Regions from separate parts of the Pseudoalteromonas sp. UG3-2 genome, predicted to be linked through region 3. Evidence: predicted binding sites of a transcription regulator. Region 3 holds the regulator's gene; each other region holds the start of a gene.
The links. The regulator sigma-54, encoded in region 3, starts transcription at its own class of promoters, with help from an activator protein. The targets are predictions, from matches to a motif close to GTTGGCACGNNNNTNGNNT.
Positions count from the first base shown of each region.

Region 1: a site for sigma-54 is predicted at 1,880-1,898, ahead of flhA (flagellar biosynthesis protein FlhA). Genes of this name have one in related genera too.
Region 2: a site for sigma-54 is predicted at 1,902-1,920, ahead of R3P39_RS03635 (flagellar basal body rod protein FlgF). Genes of this name have one in related genera too.

Region 1 is NZ_JAWLJU010000002.1:109,895-117,530, forward strand. It holds gene fliR (flagellar biosynthetic protein FliR) at 1-595, shown strand, start outside; gene flhB (flagellar biosynthesis protein FlhB) at 607-1,737, shown strand; gene flhA (flagellar biosynthesis protein FlhA) at 1,936-4,038, shown strand; gene flhF (flagellar biosynthesis protein FlhF) at 4,058-5,557, shown strand; gene R3P39_RS03850 (MinD/ParA family protein) at 5,550-6,410, shown strand; gene R3P39_RS03855 (RNA polymerase sigma factor FliA) at 6,413-7,147, shown strand; gene cheY (chemotaxis response regulator CheY) at 7,189-7,572, shown strand; gene R3P39_RS03865 (protein phosphatase CheZ) at 7,592-7,636, shown strand, end outside.
Region 2 is NZ_JAWLJU010000002.1:65,296-72,931, reverse strand. It holds gene flgH (flagellar basal body L-ring protein FlgH) at 1-283, opposite strand, end outside; gene flgG (flagellar basal-body rod protein FlgG) at 296-1,084, opposite strand; gene R3P39_RS03635 (flagellar basal body rod protein FlgF) at 1,101-1,865, opposite strand; gene flgE (flagellar hook protein FlgE) at 1,990-3,354, opposite strand; gene R3P39_RS03625 (flagellar hook assembly protein FlgD) at 3,389-4,075, opposite strand; gene flgC (flagellar basal body rod protein FlgC) at 4,093-4,524, opposite strand; gene flgB (flagellar basal body rod protein FlgB) at 4,527-4,937, opposite strand; gene R3P39_RS03610 (CheR family methyltransferase) at 5,370-6,200, opposite strand; gene R3P39_RS03605 (chemotaxis protein CheV) at 6,216-7,148, opposite strand; gene flgA (flagellar basal body P-ring formation chaperone FlgA) at 7,289-7,636, shown strand, end outside.
Region 3 is NZ_JAWLJU010000002.1:1,959,591-1,967,226, forward strand. It holds gene lptB (LPS export ABC transporter ATP-binding protein) at 1-636, shown strand, start outside; gene R3P39_RS11945 (RNA polymerase factor sigma-54) at 683-2,182, shown strand; gene hpf (ribosome hibernation promoting factor) at 2,212-2,499, shown strand; gene ptsN (PTS IIA-like nitrogen regulatory protein PtsN) at 2,501-2,959, shown strand; gene rapZ (RNase adapter RapZ) at 2,952-3,818, shown strand; gene R3P39_RS11965 (HPr family phosphocarrier protein) at 3,818-4,087, shown strand; gene mgtE (magnesium transporter) at 4,326-5,684, shown strand; gene pmbA (metalloprotease PmbA) at 5,728-7,077, opposite strand; gene yjgA (ribosome biogenesis factor YjgA) at 7,218-7,636, shown strand, end outside.

The sequences.
Region 1 (7,636 bases), 1.8 Mb from region 3:
TACTGATTTATTCTCTTTTTCCATGATCCTAGTGGTGATCCAAGAGCTTATCACTGGTGTGGCGATTGGCTTTGGCTCATTACTGCTACTCAACACGTTTATTGTTGCAGGCCAAATCCTGGCAATGCAAACTGGCCTTGGCTTTGCTTCCGTGGTGGATCCTGCCAACGGTATGAGTGTCCCGGCGGTGGGTCAGTTTTATTTGATTTTGGCGACATTACTGTTTTTTGTTTATAACGGCCACTTGATGATGATCCAAATGGTGGTATATAGCTTTGAGACTTTTCCTGTGGCTGGAAACTGGTGGTCAGTGGATAAATTTTGGACCATAGTGAACTGGGGCGGCTGGATGTTTTCCACCGCGCTGGCACTGGCGTTGGCGCCATTAACCGCGATGCTTATTATTAATTTGTCTTTTGGTATTATGACCCGGGCAGCGCCGCAAATGAATATTTTCTCAGTAGGCTTCGCCTTTACTTTGGTGGCCGGATTAACCATTATCTGGATGACGTTAGGGAATTTCTTAGCGCAATACGAATTCCAATGGCTAAAAATGACCGAGCTAATGTGTAACTTAGTCGGTTGTACGGTATAGGAGCGCTGTAAATGGCTGAAGATTCGGGTCAAGAACGCACCGAGGAACCCACCCAGAAAAAAATTGACGACTCCAAGAAAAAGGGGCAAGTGGCACGCTCTAAAGAGCTTGGCACGACCTTCGTGCTGATGTTTTCTGCTATCGCGCTGTTAATGTATGGTCCGGGTATAGCCAAAGGGCTCTATAATGTCATGGGTCGCATGCTAACTCTCAATCGTAACGAAACCTATGACACCACCAAAATGTTTGCCCTGTGGGGCGAAGTCTTTGGTGAGTTAATTTTTCCTATGTCGATGTTCGTTTTTATTATCGCCATTGCCGGCATTGTTGGTAATACTTTATTAGGCGGCTTTAACTTTTCTTGGAAAGCTGCCGCCCCTAAAGCCAGTAAAATGTCTCCAGCTAAGGGCATTAAGCGAATGCTGGGGCCGCAAGCCGCTATCGAGCTATTAAAATCAATCTTAAAGTTTGTGCTGGTGGCAGGCTGCGCTATTTTACTGATTAATCTCTACTTCGACGAAATACTGCACCTGAGTATTGAACAGATCCCTGCCAGTATTGAGCATGCCCTAGAAATATTGGCTTGGATGTTTTTGGCCTTGAGTTGTACCATGATCGTTATTTCTGCGATTGATGCGCCGTATCAAAGTTATAATCATCATAAGCAGCTAAAAATGACGCTGCAAGAAGTCAAAGATGAATATAAAAACTCTGAGGGTGATCCACAAATTAAAGCGCGCATTCGCCGTACACAGCGCGAAATGTCCCAACGCAGAATGATGCAAGAAGTGCCTGATGCTGATGTGGTGGTGACCAACCCAACCCATTACTCAGTGGCACTAAAATACGATACTGAAAAGGCCGGCGCCCCTATTGTTATTGCCAAAGGGGTGGATGAACTGGCGATGCAAATACGAAAAATTGCCAAAGGCAACGAAGTACCTATTGTTGAGTCACCGATACTAACTCGTTCTTTATATCACACCACAGAAGTGGGCGATCAAATTCCAGAGCAATTGTTTACCGCGGTGGCACAAGTACTGGCCTATGTTTTCCAGCTGAGCCGTTTCCAAAAAGGCAGAGGCAAGCGACCGACCGCACTGAGTAAAGATTTGCCTATCCCAGATGATCTGAAGCACTAATCGCGAACATAAAAGAGTATTTCGCTGGCGAGTTTACCCTGAACCCCACAGGGTAGAAGCATCGCTCTCGACACCATTATTTAGCTGCAACCCGGCTTCCTTAATTCAGTAAAATAGATTGCATACAAGCACTGACGACACACTTGGAATATATATTGCTTTATTCACTGTGTGTCAATTTTTTGCATGTGTTAAGTTATGGAATTTAAAGCGGTTTTAGAACAACTCAATCGAGATAAAAAAGAATATGCTAAGGGCGTTGGTACTCCATTGCTGGTACTTGCGGCCTTGGGTATGGTGATTTTACCGTTACCGCCATTCTTACTCGACATTCTTTTTTCTTTCAATATAGCACTTGCACTGGTGGTTCTTTTAGTCACGGTTTACACCATGAAACCACTGGAATTTGGCATGTTCCCGGCGGTGTTGCTAATCGCCACCATTATGCGCTTAGCACTGAATGTTGCCAGTACTCGAGTGGTACTACTAGAAGGTCATACTGGTGGGGACGCTGCAGGTAAAGTGATCGAGGCTTTTGGTAGCGTGGTGATTGGCGGTAACTACGCCGTTGGTTTGGTGGTGTTCCTTATTCTTATCATCATTAACTTCGTGGTTATTACCAAAGGTGCCGGGCGGATTTCGGAAGTGTCTGCACGTTTTACCCTGGATGCCATGCCTGGTAAACAAATGGCCATTGATGCCGACTTAAATGCTGGCTTCATCTCTGCTGAAGAGGCCAGAACTCGTCGTGATGAAGTAACTCGAGAGGCTGACTTCTATGGCTCGATGGATGGTGCCAGTAAATTCGTTAAAGGCGATGCCATTGCGGGGATAGTGATCCTAGCAATTAATATCATCGGTGGCTTATTTGTTGGTATGATCCAACACGACTTAACTTTTGGTCGGGCCATGGAAGTGTATACCATGCTGACCATAGGGGATGGCCTGGTTGCACAGATTCCTTCTTTATTGTTGTCGATTGGTACTGCCATTGTTGTGACGCGACAAAACGAGTCGCACAACATGGGCGATCAATTTAAAACTCAGTTAGGCAATGAAAAATCACTGTTTATTGCCTCTGGGATCCTTATCACTATGGGTCTCGTCCCTGGCATGCCTCATGTGGCTTTTTTAAGTTTAGGCGCGCTGCTTGGCTATATTGCGTATTACACTCAGCAACAAAAGAAAAAAGCGGAAATCGAGAAAGCCGAACAAGAAGCCAGCGGAGCTCAGGGCAAAGGCGCGCAACAGCAAGAACAAAAAGAGCTGGGCTGGGACGATGTGCAGCCGGTTGATGTGATCGGACTTGAGGTGGGCTACCGACTCATTCCTTTGGTTGACCAAGCACAAGGTGGCGAGCTATTAAGTCGCATTAAAGGGGTTCGTAAGAAGCTTTCGCAAGAGTTGGGCTTCTTGGTGCCACCAGTGCATATCCGCGATAACTTAGAGCTCGATCCCAATGCCTACAATATTACTCTAATGGGCGTGGGCTCAGGAAACGGTGAACTGAAACATGGTGATGAATTAGCCATTAATCCCGGCCAAGTATTTGGCCCCATTAAAGGCATTGAAACCAAAGATCCGGCGTTTGGTTTGGATGCAGTATGGATTAAGCCGGATCAGAAAGACGAAGCGCACTCATTGGGCTACACAGTGGTGGATGCTGCAACCGTGGTGGCCACTCACATTAGTCAGTTGCTAACCAACAATGCTTCATTGTTGCTGGGCCATGAAGAAGTGCAAAACCTACTCGATATGCTCGCCAAGAGCCACCCACGTTTAGTGGAAGGACTCGTGCCGGATATTCTACCGCTAACAACAGTGGTAAAAGTACTGCAAAACTTACTCAATGAAGGCGTAGCCATTCGCGATATGCGCTCTATTGTTCAGACCCTAGTTGAGTATGGTCCAAGAAGCCAAGACCCCGATGTACTTACGGCTGCAGTGCGAATTTCACTGCGCAGATTAATCGTTCAAGACGCGGTTGGCGGCGAAGAAGAAATCCCTGTCATAACATTGGCGCCTGAGTTGGAACAGATGTTGCATCAGTCACTTCAGAACGCAGGTGATGAGGGGGCAGGTATCGAACCTGGCTTGGCGGAGCGGCTTCAAGAGTCATTACGAGAAGCGCACCATAACCAAGAAATGCTAGGTGACCCGTCCATCTTATTAACCTCAGGTATGTTAAGAAGTGTGCTATCTCGATTTGTTAAACACACTATCCCGGGCTTAAGAGTGATGTCGTATCAAGAAGTACCGGAAGAAAGACAAATCAAGATTGTGAGCTCGGTTGGACAATAGAGGATAAAGGGGCTGTAACATGAAAATTAAACGTTTTTTCGCAAAAGATATGCGTACGGCTTTAAATGAAGTGAAAGAAGAGTTAGGCGCGGATGCGGTTATCATGTCTAACAAAAAGCTGGCTGACGGTGTTGAAATTGTTGCCGCTGTGGATAATGACCGTGCTGCAGCGCCTAAGCCCCAATCACCAGCGCCTGCTACAAACAACGAAGCGCCAGCTAAACAACAGCCTAGTCGTTTTGTACGCCCTGAGCCACGTCAAGCGCAACCGAGCAAACAAGCGCAAGTGGCTGATAGCTTAGAAGCCTTGTTAGAGCGCCAAGCTCCACGGCCGCGTTCACCAGAATTGGCGTCAATGTTTTCACAGTCTGGTATTGATACTGAGCAAATGTTGGCGACAAAGCAAGAACCTCAGCGTCAACCACAACGCTCAGCTCAACCGAGTTATCACAGCAAGCCGCAACCAAGTCGCCAATCTTTTGACTTTGAAGACGATGACTTTGCCGAGTCGCAAAGCTGGTCGGAATCGGATGACTTAGACAGTGGTTTTGGCGATGAGCCAGCGCCAAGTCAGCGCGCTAAGGGCGATGAAATGAGCGACATGCGTGAAGAAATGAATGCCATTCGTCAGCTCCTAGAACATCAAGTTTCAGGATTAATGAGACAGGAAATGGCGCGCCGCGACCCAACTCGTGCATGCTTAGTTGACCGCTTAGAAGGCATGGGGATCGATAAAGATGTGGCAGAGCAAATGGCCTGCTTTATTCCCGATGATGTGTCACGCAAAGAAGCCTGGAATGCATTGTTAAACATGGTGATCAATCAAATGCACACCACCAACAACGACATTCTACGACAAGGTGGGGTGTTTGCTATGGTAGGTCCTACCGGCGTTGGTAAAACCACCACAGTAGCGAAGTTAGCTGCTCTTGGGGCACAAAAATATGGTGCCGATAAAGTTGCCCTGATCACCACAGACACTTACAGAATTGGCGCTTACGAGCAACTGGCCACGTACGGTCGCATTATTGGTTGCCCGGTTAAGCAAGTGAAAGATGCCAATGAACTTGCAGAAGTGCTTTATCATTTACGCAATAAGCGTCTAGTATTAATAGATACAGCCGGAATGAGCCAAAGAGATTTGCGCTTAACTGAGCAGTTAAATACACTTATGCGCAGTGCCCGCGTGGATATTCGTAGTTATCTTGTATTGAGTGCTACGGCGCAAATGAACGTGCTTCAAGAAACCGTAAGACACTTCAAAAAAGTAAATTTAAGTGGCTGTATTTTCACAAAACTTGATGAAAGTCTAAGTTTGGGCGAGATTATTAGTATTGCGATTCAAAATCGCTTGCCAATAGGGTATCTTACTAACGGTCAGCGAGTGCCAGAAGACATTCGCGTCGCAAATGCTCAAAAGCTAGTCAAAAAAGCCGAGCAATTGTATTTAAAAAGAATAAAAGCACAGCACTCTCGACGTGTACCTGTAGCGTCAGAGTCAGTAGGAATGTATGATTAACACAGTTTTAGATCAAGCAAGTGGCCTGCGAAAAATGAGTCAAAGTAGCAACCAAGGTGTAAAAGTGATAGCCGTTACCGGTGGCAAGGGAGGCGTTGGTAAAACCAATGTTTCATTAAACACGGCCATCGCAATGGGACAGCAGGGCCAGCGAGTATTGGTGTTGGATGCCGACTTAGGCTTGGCAAACTGTGATGTCATGTTAGGCCTTAGGGTTGAGAAAAACTTATCTCATGTGTTATCAGGTGAGTGCGAATTAGAAGAAATTTTAGTGGAAGGCCCCGCTGGGATTAAAATTGTGCCAGCAACGTCAGGCTCGCAAAATATGGTTGAGCTGACCCCAGCGGAACATGCTGGTTTAATTCGAGCATTCAGTGAGCTTGATAGCCACTTTGACGTATTAATTGTTGACACCGCAGCAGGTATCTCTGACATGGTGTTAAGCTTTTCCCGCGCTGCCCAAGATGTGGTTGTGGTGGTGTGTGACGAACCTACCTCCATTACGGACGCTTACGCGCTAATTAAAGTGCTCAGTCGTGAGCACGGTGTCTATCGTTTTAAAATTGTTGCAAATATGGTGCGTAGCTTGCGTGAGGGACAAGAGTTGTTTGCTAAACTCTCCAAAGTAACGGACCGATTTTTAGATGTTGCCCTAGAGCTAGTGGCAACCGTGCCATTTGATGAAAACATGCGAAAATCGTCGCGGCGGCAAAAGGCCATCGTCGATTTATTTCCAAGCTCACCAGCGGCTGTGGCAATTAAAGGATTGGCATCGAAAGCGGTTAAATGGCCTGTTCCACATCAACCTTCCGGTCATTTAGAATTTTTTATTGAGCAATTAGTGAATGGGTAATTATGGCTTCACCGGTCAATAGAGCGGCGGGATATCAAACTACAGACCACATCCATAAAGTGGTCGAACGGCATGCACCTCTGGTAAAAAAAGTGGCATGTCACCTCATCGCTCGACTTCCGGCTAGTGTGCAACTGGATGATCTAATCCAGTCGGGCATGATTGGGTTAATTGAAGCCACAAAGAATTTTGATGCCAGTAAAGGAGCCAGCTTTGAAACCTTTGCTGGCATTCGTATTCGTGGCGCTATGCTGGATGAAATGCGGCGTGGCGACTGGGCGCCCCGCTCGGTTCATAAGAACAGTCGAATGGTAGCTGAAGCCATATCAGAGCTTGAAGCAAGCCTCGGGCGAGAGCCAAAAGACACTGAAATCGCTGAAAAACTTGATATTACGCTAGATGAGTACCATCATATTTTACATGATGTAAATGCCAGCAAAGTCATAGGGATTGAGGATTTAGGGGTAGATGAAGATGTCATAACCCCTGCCAACAGCGACTTTGCGCTAGACAAACCGTTTAATAACGTTAAAAATGAACGTTTTAATTCGTCTTTAGTGGAAGCGATAAAATCCTTACCAGAGCGCGATGCGATGGTGTTGTCACTTTACTATAACGATGAAATGAATTTAAAAGAGATTGGCGCCATTCTCGATGTCAGTGAATCTCGAGTAAGTCAAATTCACGGTCAGGCAATGATTAAGCTAAAAGCAAAAATCAATGACTGGATAAATTAAAGTAAATAAATAGTTGGGTTCGAACCTCACTGGAGGAAGTTTTGGATAAGAACATGAAAATTCTCGTGGTTGATGATTTCTCTACTATGAGAAGAATAATCAAAAACCTATTAAGAGATTTAGGCTTTACCAATGTTCAAGAAGCTGATGATGGTAGTACAGCACTTCCGATGCTACAAAATCAGGAGTTTGACTTTGTAGTCACTGATTGGAATATGCCAGGAATGCAGGGCATTGACCTGCTGCGCGCCATTCGTGCAGATGAGAAGTTAAAACACATTCCAGTGCTAATGGTAACGGCGGAAGCAAAAAAAGAGCAGATCGTAGCGGCGGCGCAAGCTGGGGTAAATGGCTACATCGTTAAACCGTTCACAGCAGGTACACTGAAGACCAAGCTTGAAAAAGTATTTGAGCGGTTAGGCTAACAGCAAGGGGGAATGGCCTATGTCTGTGAATGCTGCGCCTCAAATCACACTTGAACAAGCAAAA
Region 2 (7,636 bases), 1.9 Mb from region 3:
CACTGTCTTTTTCCAGCGTGGAGTTTGCCGCCTTGGTCGCTTGCGTGGTTTCTCTTAACACCACCGTAATAATATCTCCTACCCGCAACGCTTTTTTATCGGCGTATAGATCATTGGAAAACTGGGTATTAAACAATGAACCCGTAGCGACCATTTGCGACTGTGTTTCTTCTGGGTAGATAGGTGCATAATAAGGATCATCACGCACCACATGTTTATTCTGTGTTGTGCTACAGCCACTGAGTGCTGCAACGGTTGCGATGGCTAAATATAATGCACGCATACTACCCCCTAATTAAAGCTGCTGATTAATATAACTAAGCATCTGATCCACCGATGAGATGACTTTCGAGTTCATTTCATAAACCCGTTGCGTTTCAATCAGATTAACCAGCTCTTCGGTGACATTCACGTTGGACGTTTCTAATGCCCCTTGAACAATTTTTCCTAGCCCCTCAACGCTGGGGTTGCCTTGCACTGGCGCACCACTTACCGCGGTTTCGGTGTACAAGTTCTGGCCGATGGGTTCTAAACCCGATGGATTAATAAAGTCGCTGATCACCAGCTGACCAATGACCACGTTTTCAGCTTGGCCGTTAACCCGCACAGACACCTCACCATCTTGTGAGACGGTAATGGATTGAGCATCATCTGGCACATTCATTTCTGGCTGCAATGGGAAACCCGCACCAGAGGTCACGACTCGCCCTTCCTCGTCAGTGGTAAACTGACCATTTCGGGAGTACGCCGTGGTGCCGTCAGGCATTTGGATTTCAAAAAAGCCCGGGCCTTGGATCATCCAATCTAGAGAATTTTCAGTGCTGAGCATGTTGCCTTGAGAAAAGTTTTTCTGGTTGGCAACCACTTTGGCACCAGCGCCTAGCATCAAGCCTGAAGGCAGTTCAGTATCTTGAGAGCTGCGCCCGCCTGGCTGGTTGATGTTTTGATATAAAAGATCTTCGAAAATAGCACGGCTTTTCTTATAGCCCACCGTACTGGCGTTTGCCAAGTTATTCGAAATCACCGAAATATCGGTTTGTTGGGCATCTAAGCCGGTTTTACTTATCCACAGTGCAGGATTCATAACTCTTACCTCACGCTTATACTATGCGTAGGAGCGAAGTGTGTCGCTCGTCTATTTCTTCAGCTGTTTTCATCAGCTTAATTTGCATTTCAAATTGTCTCTGATGGTTGATCATATCCACCATCTCGTGAACTGGATTAACATTGGACATTTCTAAGAAGCCACTCTGGACTTTGGCAGTGGGTGATATTTCACAAAAACCACAAATGCCGTCTTCAAGTTTGTCTTCTTTTGGTCTAAACAGGCCATCGTTGCCTTTCGCCAGTTTGCTGTTATCTGCTTCAATGACCTTGAGCCTATCCACCACTTCCAAAAAGTTGGCAGGGGCGCCTTGGGGCCTTACTTGAATTGAGCCATCGTCACTAAACACCACTTTATCTACTGGAATAGGAAGAACGATAGGACCGCCTTCGCCAATTAGTTGACGGCCATGACTGGTGACCAAAGCGCCATCATTACGGATGTTGAGCGTGCCTACCTTGGTGTAAGCTTCTTCACCACTGGCGTCCACCACACTGAGCCAAGACTTATCATCCACAGCAATATCGAGCTCACGGCCGGTTTCTACGATAGCGCCACCGGTCATATTGGTGCCAGGGCGTTCTTGCATAGCAAACACTCGAGTCGGTAACCCTTCACCAAACGCTTGCATTGAGCGGGCTTGCGCAAAATCGGCTTTGAAGCCAGTCGTATTGGCATTAGCAAGGTTATTCGCTTTTAATGCCACTCCGCGTAAGCTTTGCTTCGCGCCTGACATGGCGATATATACCATTTTATCCATAACGATGACCCTTAAAATTCTAACTTGTATTGGTTATTGCAAGCTTAGTGCCAAGTTATGAGTGATGTTTTTGACAGGGATAAAAAAGGCTGCGACGAGCGCAGCCTTTGGAGGGCATAATAGTTTATCGGATCTGCAGAATGTTCTGCTGTAGCGTTGAGTTAACCTCTAAGGCACGGGAGTTGGCCTGAAAGTTACGCTGTGCACTGATAAGGTCCACCAACTCATTGGTTAAATTAACATTAGATTGCTCTAAGGCGGATGAGTTTATTGCACCAAGCGTTCCCGAGCCAGGTTCACCGGCAATGGGTTCTCCCGATGTTAAGCTTTTCTTCCAAGAGGTGTTACCTGCCTGCTGCAATCCTTGTGAATTGGGAAACCTGACCATGGCTACTTGACCCAAGAAAGACTGATCACCATTACTGTATGAAGCCACAATCTTACCATCACCACCGATATCGATACCTGACAACCTACCTACTGTGGCACCATCTTGCTCAAGCGCTTTGGTCTCGTACTTACTTGCATATTGTGTTGGTAGTTTACCCGTTGTATTCGACTCATCACGCCAATTCAAGGTTACATCGCTTGGAAAGCTAGCACCATTTCCAAGCAAGTCAGATAAGCCAGCACCACCACCTGCACCACTTGGCAATGTTAACTCATTAAAGGTACTGCCCGTATTTGGGTTGCCATCTGTCGTAGAAGGAATACCAGCGGAATCAAATACAAAGGTTGTAATTGGTGTGTATGGAGTAGTGGTTTGTTCCTGACCACTTAAATCAAAAGGTTTTTGATCTAAGGTTGCAAACACCTGCCACTCGTTGTCAACATTCGGTGCAATGCCATCTGTTTTCTTAAAAAACAACTGCATCGTATGGGGCTGACCCAATGAGTCGTATACCGTTGTCGAAGTGGAGTGGTTATAAGTCGCACTTTCCTCTGGGTCAAAAGCTAGCGGTTTGTGAACCTCTCTAGAATCTAGGTTGAAAGAAGAGTAGACATTAGTTGTTGCTCTTGGTGAGCCTGATGAGTCAGGGATCTGAATAGCACTGGCGGTGCTAAGACTGACCGACTCATTGTCGCCTGTACTCTCATCCACAGGGAAGCCTTGTAAAAAGTTACCCTGGGCATCAACAATGAAGTTATCTTTGTTTAACTTAAATGCTCCTGCTCGAGTAAAAGCATAATCTTGAGAGCCAAACTCTTCAGACATTGCGAAGTAGCCTTCACCCGTAATAGCTAAATCCAGCGAGTTTTGTGTGAACTTAAGAGACCCCTGGTGAAATTGCTGCGCTACCATTGTAGTTTGAGCGCCATCACCGTTTTTAGTCTTGCCTGAACTAAATACAGATGCTGCATAAACGTCAGCAAATTCAGCTCGAGACTCTTTAAAGCCTGTTGTATTCACGTTAGCGATGTTGTTCGCCGTCACATCTAAGTCTTTTTGCGCGGCTGACAAACCTGTAAGTGCAATATTAAAACTCATTTCGTCACCTCTTTGTTAAGGTTAATTCTTTAAATTAAGCTATTTCAGCTATATCAGTTAAGCGCACCGCGCCTTCTTTCGTATTAATTACAATGCCATTTGCACCGTTGACATTAACACTATCGATATTTCTAAACGTTGCAGATGGGAAGTTAGTGTATTGACCATTCATCATCCCCTCAGCTTTAATTTCGTAATCACCGTCCGGCATCAGTTCACCATCTTGGTTTTTACCATCCCACTCAAACTTAACTGCACCTGCAGCCTGTGGACCCATTTCTAGTTTTCTTACCAAGGCTCCGGATTGGTCATAAATACCAATATTAAGTTCTTCAACAGGCTGCTCGACTATAACTGAACCTTTTGACAAAGCATCATCGCCGTGTTCAAGCATGTTTGACTCAAGCAATGCTTTTTTGCCAATTAATGTAGACGCTTGCAGTGCTGAGTTAGAAGTCATTGACGCGCTTAACGATTCAAATTTCGTATTTAACTTCGAAATACCTTCTGCCATGGTGAAGTTGGTCATTTGCGCGATCATCTGATCATTGTCAGCAGGCTTGCTTGGATCTTGATAAGACAGCTGCTGAGTAAGCAATGAGAAGAAATCTTCCTGCGTTAAGGTGTCTCGGTTTTTTTGTTCCTCTGTGGTGCGATTTTCTTTATTCCACCGCAGAGAATCCATGTACGACGAAGTAGCGGAATTTACATCATTACTCATCAGCTGTTACTCCCAATCTAGCGCTGACCAAGCTGCAGGGTTTTGCTCAACATTTGCTTCGCTGCATCTGCAACCTGAACATTGGTTTGGTATGAGCGAGAGGCTGAAATCATATTTGCCATCTCCTCTACCACATTCACATTCGGTTTATAAATGTAGCCATTTGCATCAGCGCTAGGATGGTTGGGGCTGTACTCAATCTGAAGCGGCTTATCGCTTTCAACCACACCTAACACCTTAACTCCAACGGACGATCCCATGGCATTGTTTTGGGATGTTGAAGCTTTAGAAAGTTCAGCTGCAAATACCGCATGCCTAGCGCGATACACTCCCTCTTGGCTGGAGCTTATCGAGTTGGCATTCGAAATGTTACTCGCAGTGGTGTTCAGGCGCACATTTTGGGCACTCATGCCCGAGCCAGAAATATCAAAAACGTTGTAAAGACTCATAATTATGCTCCTTGACCACCCAGTGCCTTTTTAAGGCCGCTGAACTTACCAGATAAAAATTGCAAACTGGCTTGGTACTCTAATGCATTCTGTGTATACAAGTTCCGTTCCACTTGTATATCCACTGAGTTGCCATCACCTGTATCTGCTTGATTTGGCGAGCGATATAGTTCATTTGCGTTGGTCATTTTAGTGCCACCACTGAGATGCTTAGCATCGGTTCTAACCATATCATTGCCGCTTCTTTGCCCCGCTTTTGCCGCTTTTAAGGCACCTGCGAAGTCAATATCTTTTGCTTTGTATCCTGGAGTGTCCGCATTTGCGATATTACTCGCTAACATTTCCGCACGTTGCGAGCGGATCAGCATGGTATGCTGATGAACACCCAGTGCTTTATCGAAACTTATAGCCATAGTTAAACTCCAAAAATTTGACTCACAGTGATTAAGCAATCTTTAGGCCAAAATATAAATTTATTTTTTCCTTTTTATTTCAATGAGTAATATTACTTTAAAGGCGAGATGTATATCTATTTGAGGCTAATTCATTAAACTTATGCTCACTCAGAATCACAGTGAATAGAGCAAAAAAGTAAAGGTTAAAGTAAGTGTTGATGGTCAGTTTATTACTAAAAATTAGCACCAAACGGTTTACTATGGTGAGAAAAAGTTATTTTCAGAAGTAGTATCGCAAGGCTAAGCAAGACAAGGTTCGGCAACAGCAACTCAATGGCAACGGCAAAGGCAAGGCAAAGGCAAAGGCAAAACAATGAATAAGTCGAAAGGTAGAAATCTAGCTTGCAACAGTGTTTTGAGACACTGTTGCAAAACTTAATGGCAGAGTGACTATTTTTTCTGGTAAATAATACCTGGGTTACAGCGGATCATAGTGAAGTCATCACTCAATCCAGCCATTGACTCAGAGGCACCTAAAAACAAATAGCCATTAGGATTGAGTGACTGTGCAAATTGCGCAATGATTTTTGCTTTGACTTCTGGGGAAAAATAAATCAGTACATTACGGCAAAAGATGACATCAAACTTGCCCATCAAAGCATAAGAGTCCAACAAGTTAAGGTGTCTAAAGCTCACCATTTTTCGAATTGGCTCCACCACTTTGGCCATACCGTTACCGCTGTCGGTAAAAAACTTTTTGCGCCGCTCTGGAGACAATCCACGCGCCAACGCCAAAGCGTCATATTCAGCGTTTTTACACATATCAAGCATGGTATTAGAAATGTCAGTACCCACTATCTGCACGCCCATCTTGAGGGCGCCAGGCGACTTACTAACGTATTCATTAGCTGACATGGCAATGGAATACGGCTCTTGTCCTGACGAACTTGCCGCCGACCAAATTTTCACTGGCCTTCTTAAGTCTTTGAACTCCGGCAGGATGCGATTTTTCAGTAACTCAAACGGATAAGTATCTCTAAACCATAAGGTTTCATTGGTGGTCATAGCATCAACCACCGCGGCACGAAGTTGCCGTTCATGGGGGCTAAGTGTTTTAGCAACTAACGATGACAAAGACTCAACATTGAAGCGCGCCATCAGTGGAGCTAACCGACTTTTAACCAAGTACAATTTGTTGTCGCCCAGTACGATCCCACACTGCTGCTCCAGAAAGGTTCGAAATTGATCGTACTCTTTTTGCTCTAAATGCTTATTTTCCAAGTGCTACCACCAGCTTTAATCACAATGAACCCATTTCTTAACCGCTGCGGCTAATTCATCGGGGTTAAACTTAGCAATAAAATCATCTGCGCCTACTTTTTCAATCATAGCCTGATTGAATACTCCACTTAACGAAGTATGTAAAATAACATGAAGTGGCGCTAACTTTGGATCCGCCTTGATCTCAGCCGTTAAGGTATAGCCATCCATTTCCGGCATTTCAACATCCGATATCAGCAAGCCTACGCGCTCGGTGACATTATTTTGACAGTCCATGTCGGCAATTTCTCTAAGCCTGATCAGCGCTTCTTTACCGTTTTTAGCCAACTCGGTTTGCACTCCTAACGGTTCTAATGCACGTTTGACTTGGTTTCGCGCTACTGCCGAGTCATCAGCAATAAACACAATACGCTCACCCAAATCTTTTTGCATCTCGCCATCAGAGACAATTCCTGCACTGACCTCAGTGTCTATAGGACAAATTTCGTTTAAGATCTTTTCTACGTCAAGGATCTCGACTAATTCATCTTCAATTTCTGTTACTGCGGTTAGGTAAGAATAACGACCAGCCCCCGATGGTGGCGGCATTATTTTCTCCCAGTTCATATTGACAATACGCTCGACAGCACTCACTAGAAACCCTTGAACTGAGCGGTTATATTCGGCGATGACAATAAAACAATTGCGAATATCTTGGATAGGAGGCCCACCTACCGCCAGCGACATATCAATCACAGAAATAGTTTGACCACGAATGTGAGCCACACCACGGATTAGCGGATTAGACTTTGGCATGCTGGTCAGGGCAGGACATTGCAGCACTTCTCTGACCTTAAAGACATTAATACCGAAGCGTTGTCGACCTTGAAGCCGAAAAAGTAATAGCTCGAGTCGGTTTTGCCCAACCAGCTGGGTACGTTGGTTCACCGAATCTAAAACACCTGCCATTTCAATCTCCTACTGAATAAACCGCTAATCGGAACGATCTTTGCTTCGACTCTGATATGGTTAAACACCCTTGATTAGGTGCAGTTATTAAAGCAGAATCTTTATACCTTGTTTCACCCCATAAGCATAGTCGAAACATCATGAGTTTGTTAAAAAAAACCTATTACAATCAATTTTTTTGTTTGTTCGCTTATTTTATAGGCATAGGCTATGCCCATTGTCAGCAATATGACAACAACATGTTGGAGCAAGCTGCCATTGATTTTATTACTCCTCAAATCGAACAAAACCCTGATAGCAAGCTCTCGGTTACCACCATACCGCTGGATGACCGCATCCCGACCCGAGAGTGTCAACAGCCATTAGAGCGCGCTACGGCCATGACTCCCCCTTTTAATACTCAGGTTACCGTACAATTACGCTGCAACGATTTAGTCAGCTGGACGCAATACGTCCATGTCCGGATCGACCGCCTATTCCCAGTATTA
Region 3 (7,636 bases):
ATTGTCGGTTTATTAGGGCCTAATGGCGCTGGCAAAACCACCACGTTTTATATGATCGTAGGCTTAGTGCCTAGCGACAAAGGTGAAATTAGCATCAATGATGAAGACATCACGTTATTGCCAATGCACAGCCGTGCCCGAATGGGGATCGGCTATTTACCCCAAGAGTCCTCGATTTTTCGTAAGCTTTCCGTATACCAAAACTTAATGGCCATTTTAGAGACCCGTAAGGACTTAACCAAGGCCCAACGCGAAACCGAACTCAATGAACTATTAGATGAGTTTAATATCCAGCATATTCGCGACTCACAGGGAATGGCATTGTCTGGTGGTGAACGACGTCGAGTAGAGATCGCCCGAGCACTGGCGGCCAACCCGAAATTTATTCTCCTTGATGAACCTTTTGCTGGTGTTGATCCCATTTCGGTGTTAGATATAAAGACCATTATTGAACACTTAAAAAATCGTGGCATTGGCGTGCTAATTACGGATCATAATGTCAGGGAAACCCTTGATGTATGTGAAAAAGCTTATATTGTTTCACATGGGGAATTAATCGCATCAGGTACGCCAGAACACGTTTTAGCCGATCAAACCGTAAGAGATGTCTACCTAGGCGAACAATTCAAGCTATAGTTAAGACGTAGTAATAATAACTGTTAAAAGGGATTGTTAAAGATACATGAGGCAATCATTACAGCTGCGCATGGGGCAGCAACTTACAATGACTCCACAACTGCAACAGGCGATTCGCTTGCTGCAGCTCAGTACGTTGGATTTGCAACAGGAAATCCAAGAAGCACTGGATAGCAATCCGTTGCTAGAAGTGGAAGAAGGTGAAAACGCTGATACCGAAAGCTTGGAGCAAAACAACCAAGAAAAATCCGCTGCAGACGAAGGTCAAGCATCTCAGGAAGAAGCGCCTGTCAGTGATTATGAGCTCGATTCTGATACCGCCATGAGTAAAGACACGGTCAGCGATGACTTAGCCATGGACGTCACTTGGGATGAGTATATGAGTGCAGCCCCTGTTGCCAGCTCTGCACCTCTTCCTGATGATGATAATGTTTATCAAGGAGAAACGTCTGAGTCGCTGCATGACTATTTGATGTGGCAATTAGAGCTCACTCCTTTTAGTCCCACGGATAGAGCCATTGCTATTGCTATCATTGAGGCGGTAGATGTCTCAGGATTACTTACCCTAAGCTGTGAAGACATTCTCGACAGCATTAATGACGCAGAAGCAGAGGAACCGATAGAATTAGACGAGGTGGAAGCCGTACTCAAGCGTGTGCAGCTGTTTGACCCTGTCGGTGTTGCCGCGCGTAGCTTGCAAGAGTGTTTGTGTATTCAGCTTAACCAATTTGCACCAGAGACGCCTTGGCTGGCAGAAACCAAAATGATCCTTACCGAGCACATCGATCTGTTGGCGAGCCGAGATTACCGTACTTTAGCGAAAAAAACCCGGCTCAAAGAAGCTGAGTTGAAAGAGGTGATGACTCTTATTCATAGCCTCAACCCCAAACCGGCCGCCAGCATTATTCGTGAAGAGCCTGAGTACGTCATTCCTGATGTCTCGGTAAAAAAAGTAAAAGGTCGCTGGGTAGTTGAACTCAACCCAGATGCTATGCCGAAAATCCGCGTTAATGACCATTATGCGGCCATGTCTAGAACCGCTCGCTCTAGTGCTGATAGCCAATTTATTCGCTCCCACTTACAAGAAGCTAAGTGGTTTATTAAAAGCTTAGAAAGCCGTAATGATACTTTATTAAAAGTAACCAATTGCATTGTCCAACAACAACAGGCATTCTTTGAACATGGCCCTGAGGCAATGCGCCCTATGGTACTTAATGATGTCGCTGAGATGGTTGATATGCATGAGTCTACAATTTCTCGTGTCACCACCCAGAAGTATATGCATACGCCTCGTGGTATCTTTGAGTTAAAGTATTTCTTCTCTAGCCATGTAAGTACCGAAAACGGCGGTGAGTGCTCATCTACCGCGATTAGAGCGCTCATCAAGAAGCTAATAGCTGCAGAAAATACCGCTAAGCCATTAAGCGATAGCAAAATTGCAGATATTTTAGCTGAGCAAGGAATTAAGGTAGCGAGACGTACGATTGCAAAATATCGTGAATCCCTAGCCATTCCACCGTCAAATCAACGCAAAAGCTTGATTTAAGACGTAAAAAACCAAGAAGGAAAATGCTTATGCAACTAAATCTAACTGGTCGCCATGTAGAAATCACAGACTCATTACGAGACTATGTCACCAACAAGTTTGCGAAGCTAGAGAGGCATTTTGATCATATAAATAACGTTCACGTGATCCTTGATGTTGAAAAGCTGGTACAAAAGGCAGAGGCAACATTACACGTCAACGGCGGTGAGCTGTTTGCATCAACCGAGCATCAAGACATGTATGCGGCGATTGATAAGCTCATTGATAAGCTAGACCGTCAAGTTATCAAACACAAAGAGAAGCTCACTCGACACTAAAATGAAATTATGCACATTAGTGAACAAGGACTGTAGCAAAGCTGCGGTCCTTTTTAATAGCAAAAAAAGGATCCTCGAGTACATCAGCGAGTTGGCCCACAAGCAACTGCCTGATGTCGGTAAACACGTCATTCTCGATGCCTTAATGACACGGGAAAAACTCGGCAGTACTGGGATTGGTAAAGGCATAGCCATACCTCATGGTCGGGTTCAAGGTATTGAAGAGATCCTAGCGATGGTACTGGTCAGTAAGCAGCCGATCTCCTTTGAAGCAATCGATAAACAACCCGTGGACATTTTTGTCGCGTTTATTGTCCCTGAGGGCAATAATGAAGAACATTTAAAAACTTTAGCTGCTATAGCTGAAAAACTGCAAGACAAATCGTTTTGTAAACAGCTACGGCACGCCAAGACCGATCAAGAGCTTTACGCGGTTATCCAAGGAGACGATAATGAGTGATGAAGACAAGGGATTAGAGTTAATCATTATTAGTGGCCGCTCTGGTTCTGGAAAATCAGTGGCTTTACGCGTGTTAGAGGACTTAGGCTATTACTGCGTTGATAACATCCCAGTCAACCTGCTGCCTTCTTTGGTGCGCAGCGTATCGGATAATTACAATAAAATCGCTGTCAGCATCGACGTTAGAAACCTACCCAAAGAACAAGACGAATTTAACGACATACTTGAGTATCTTCCTGGATTTGCTAAGCCCGCTCTATTTTATTTAGATAGTGACGATCAGACCCTTATAAAGCGCTTTTCCGAAACCCGACGTTTACACCCACTATCGCTGCATAACTTGCCACTCGATTTAGCAATAAAGAAAGAGCGCGAGCTATTGGATGTCTTGATCACCCGAGCTGACTTTTTACTCGACACTACCAGCCTCAGTGTCCACCAGCTAGCAGAAGAGATCCGCGAGAAGATTTTAGGTAAAAAAGACAAACAACTGATCATCACCTTTGAGTCATTTGGTTTTAAGCATGGTATCCCTAAGCAAGCCGACTACGTGTTTGATGCCCGCTTTTTGCCCAACCCCCATTGGGAGCCAGAGCTAAAACCATTAACGGGCTTAGATCAGCCGGTGATTGACTACCTTGCTAGCCACAGCATAGTGCAGAAGTTTACTTGGCAAATTCAAACTTTTGTGCAAACTTGGCTGCCACACTTAGAGCGTAATAACCGCAGTTATTTAACCATAGCCATTGGCTGTACTGGCGGTCAGCACCGCTCTGTTTATCTGGCGCAAACCATTGGCGAACGCTTTGCCAAAACTCACAGTAACGTCAAAATACGCCACCGTGAGCAGGAAGGCTGATGCAACAAGGGACCTTTTTAATCAAAAACAAACTCGGCTTGCATGCCAGAGCCGCGTCGGTGCTGGCGCAACTAGCGACGCAATTTGATGCCTCGGTCACGCTTTATCAAGGCGATAAGTCAGCCGCCGCTGATAGCGTGCTAGCACTGTTATTGCTTGAGAGCAGCCAAGGTAAAGAGGTTAAGGTGGTGTGCGAAGGCCCTGACGCTGATAAAGCGCTGGCTGAAATTGGCGCCTTGATTGAAAATAAATTCCACGAAGATGAGTAATACCAAGCTGTTTGGATAACTCATCTTTACTGTCCACCTTCACATCCTGTCGTCATAGCTGATCCGGTGGCGCTTTTCTTTACTCTACTTGGTAGTTTTTTGTAAAGTGGGTTACACTGTATTGCCCTCCTGGCGCTGCATGTAAGGTTGCTTCTCTGCAATAAAACAACAAAATAGCTAGGGTAAAATATAAAACCAACAACCATAGTATTCAGTATTAACACGCAAAAGGATGCCTATGCCTGAAGTATTTGAGCAAGACTACACACTGGAACAACTGCAAAAGGTGACAAAAGCCTTAAACAGTGGACAGTTTGTTCAAGTTCGGCGGGTATTAGCTGAAACCGCGCCGTGTGATACTGCTCTTTTACTCGAGTCTTCACCGCATAAAGTCCGTGCCATGCTCTGGCAATTGGTCGACCCAGATATTCAAGGGGATGTCCTTGAAGAACTGTCCGAGGACGTGCGTTTGGGGATCATCGCGCAGATGGAACCGGAGCTCATCGCAGCGGCTACCGAGGACATGGATGACGACGATCTCGGCGACGTATTAAGAAGCCTGCCTGATACCGTTTATCAAGACGTGATTGGCGCCATGGATAGCCAAGACCGCGATCGCGCCACCCAAGCCTTATCGTACAAAGAGCATTCTGCCGGTGCTTTAATGAGCACCGATACCGTCACCATTCGCCCCGACGTCACCTTGGAAGTGGTATTTCGTTACTTGCGCTTAAAAGGTGAGTTACCCGATGGCACCGATGAGCTCTATGTGGTCGACAAAGACAACTGCTTTTTAGGGGCGTTAACCATCAATTTATTATTAACCAGCTCACCTGAGAGCTTGGTGCGTGACTTGATGGATGAAGACAAAGAAACCATCCCTATCTCGATGGATGAATCAGAAGTGGCACAACTGTTTGAGCGTCACAACTGGATCTCAGCGCCTGTGGTGGACGATAACGCGCATTTGCTAGGCCGAGTCACCATCGATGACGTCGTTGATGTTATTCGTGAGGACGCTGAGCACAGTTTACTAAGCATGGCCGGCCTTGAGGATGAAGAAGATACCTTTGCACCGGTGATGAAAAGTAGCCAGCGCCGCTCTATTTGGCTTGGCATTAATCTTTTAACGGCGTTACTGGCGGCCTTTGTTGCCAGTTTCTTTGAAGGCACGTTAGATATTCTGCCCATTCTTGCGGTATTAAATGGCATTGTGCCCAGCATGGGTGGTGTGGCTGGTAGCCAAACGCTCACCTTGGTGATACGGGGTATCGCCCTTGGCCACATTAACCAAACCAACCAACGATTTTTACTCGGCAAAGAGCTGGCCATTGGGGCGCTCAATGGCGTGCTTTGGTCTGTGCTCATCGCTGGGGTGATTGCTATCTGGCAGTGGGACTTTAAACTCGGCGGTGTGATTGCCTTTGCAATGTTTATGAACCTGGTGGCGGCAGGTATTGCCGGCGCCAGTATTCCCATCATTTTAAAGAGAATGAACATCGACCCAGCATTGGCCGGCAGTGTGGTGCTCACCACAGTCACCGATATAGTGGGTATTTTTGCTTTCTTAGGTACCGCAACCTGGCTGCTGGTTTAGGGTATTAGCACGATGCTGGCACATGCCAGCATCGTGGGCCGTGTTACTCTCCACCAACCTGCATATTATTAACCAGCACCGAGCCGGTTTGCACCGCGCCGCGCTGCTCAATATCACCGCCAATGCCCTCAATACCCATAAACATGTCTTTTAGGTTTCCGGCAATGGTGATTTCGCTAACGGGGTATTGGATTTCGCCATTCTCCACCCAAAACCCTGCCGCGCCACGAGAGTAGTCACCCGTCACCGTATTAACACCTTGCCCCATAAGCTCGGTTACCAACAACCCAGTGCCCATATTAGCGAGCAGGCTAGTGAGATCATCGTGAGTTGGCTTGACCAACCAGTTATGAATACCCCCGGCGTGCCCCGTCGCTTCCATTCCTAAGCGTCGTGCTGCATAGCTTGCCAACAGGTAAGTATTTAACACACCATCGGTGATAATATCGCGGTCCACCGTCTTGACTCCTTCGCTATCAAAGGGGCTAGACGCTAAGCCACGCATTAAGTGAGGCTTTTCTGCAATGTTGACACAAGGGTTAAAGATTTGCTCACCGAGTGTGTCGAGTAAAAAGCTCGATTTACGATAAAGCGCCCCACCGCCAATACCGGCAACAAGGTGGCCAAACAAGCTATTGGCGATGTCGGCACGAAATACCACCGGCACTTTTGCCGTTGATACTTTACGGCTCCCAAGCTTTGCCAGTGTTGCAGTGGCAGCTTCCAAGCCAACATCGTGGGCCGATTTTAACTCACCATGCACCCGTGAAATGGTGTAAGCAGAGTCACGTTGCATTTGCTCGCCTTCCTTACCAATCACCATAGTGCTTAAGGTATGGCGAGTGCGCGGGTAGCCGGCAATGAGTCCGTGGCTATTACCATATACTCGGATCCCTTGGTGACTAGCAAGGCTGGCGCCATCGGAATTAACAATTCTGGGGTCGGCTTCCAGAGCTGCTTTTTCTGCTTCAATACACTGAGCGACTCCCTCTTCGGGCGTTAATTGCCATGGGTGAAATAAGTCCAGCTGCGGTGGCGACATTTCCAGTAGCTCTTTATCGGCAATACCATTACAAGGGTCATCCGAGGTAAAACGCGCAATATCAACGGCTTTTTCTACCACTGTGCGCAAGGTCTCAGGGCTTAGATCGGCGGTAGACGCCGAGCCCTTATGATTACCGACATATACACTGATCCCCAAGCCGCCATCTTGGTTAAACTCTATGGTTTCAACCTCCCCCATGCGGGTGCTAACGGAGAGCCCTGAGGTGCTCGACATGGCAGCTTCTGCAGAGGTTGCACCAAGCTTTTTAGCATGCTTAAGCACCTCTTCTACGGCATTTTTTACTTCATCAATTTGGCTATATATTGGGTCTTGTGAGGAGTGCGTCATAGATACCTTATCCGCTCGTACTTATTGGCAAGTGTGATATAAATAGTATTGGCTAATAATCGTAACACAGCCATTCGCTATTGTAGTGATCAATTGTGGTATACTTTGCATAATTCACCAACGATAAACAGATCAAAGCAATGGCAAAAGACGAGCAAAATACCGAAGAAGAAATCATCTATGTTTCTAAGACCGAGCTAAAACGTGATGCCCAAGAGCTGCACGAGTTAGGCTGCGAAATTGCCGCGTTAGGCAAGAAACAACAAGAAAAGTTACCCCTGTCCGATGAGCTGAAGGAAGCGATGAAGGTAGCGGATAAGATCCGTGCCAAAACCGACGCTTACCGTCGTCACATGAATTACATTGGCAAGACGTTACGCAGCACCAGTAATATTGACGAGATCCAAGCAGCCATGGATATTCTGCTCAACCGCAATAACCAAGCTGATGTATTATTAAATCAAATTGAAACCACCCGTGATGAGGTCATTGCTCAGGGAGACAGCAAGATCAATGAGCTGCTAAACAGCTACCCAGAGTTAGAGCGTCAAAAGATGCG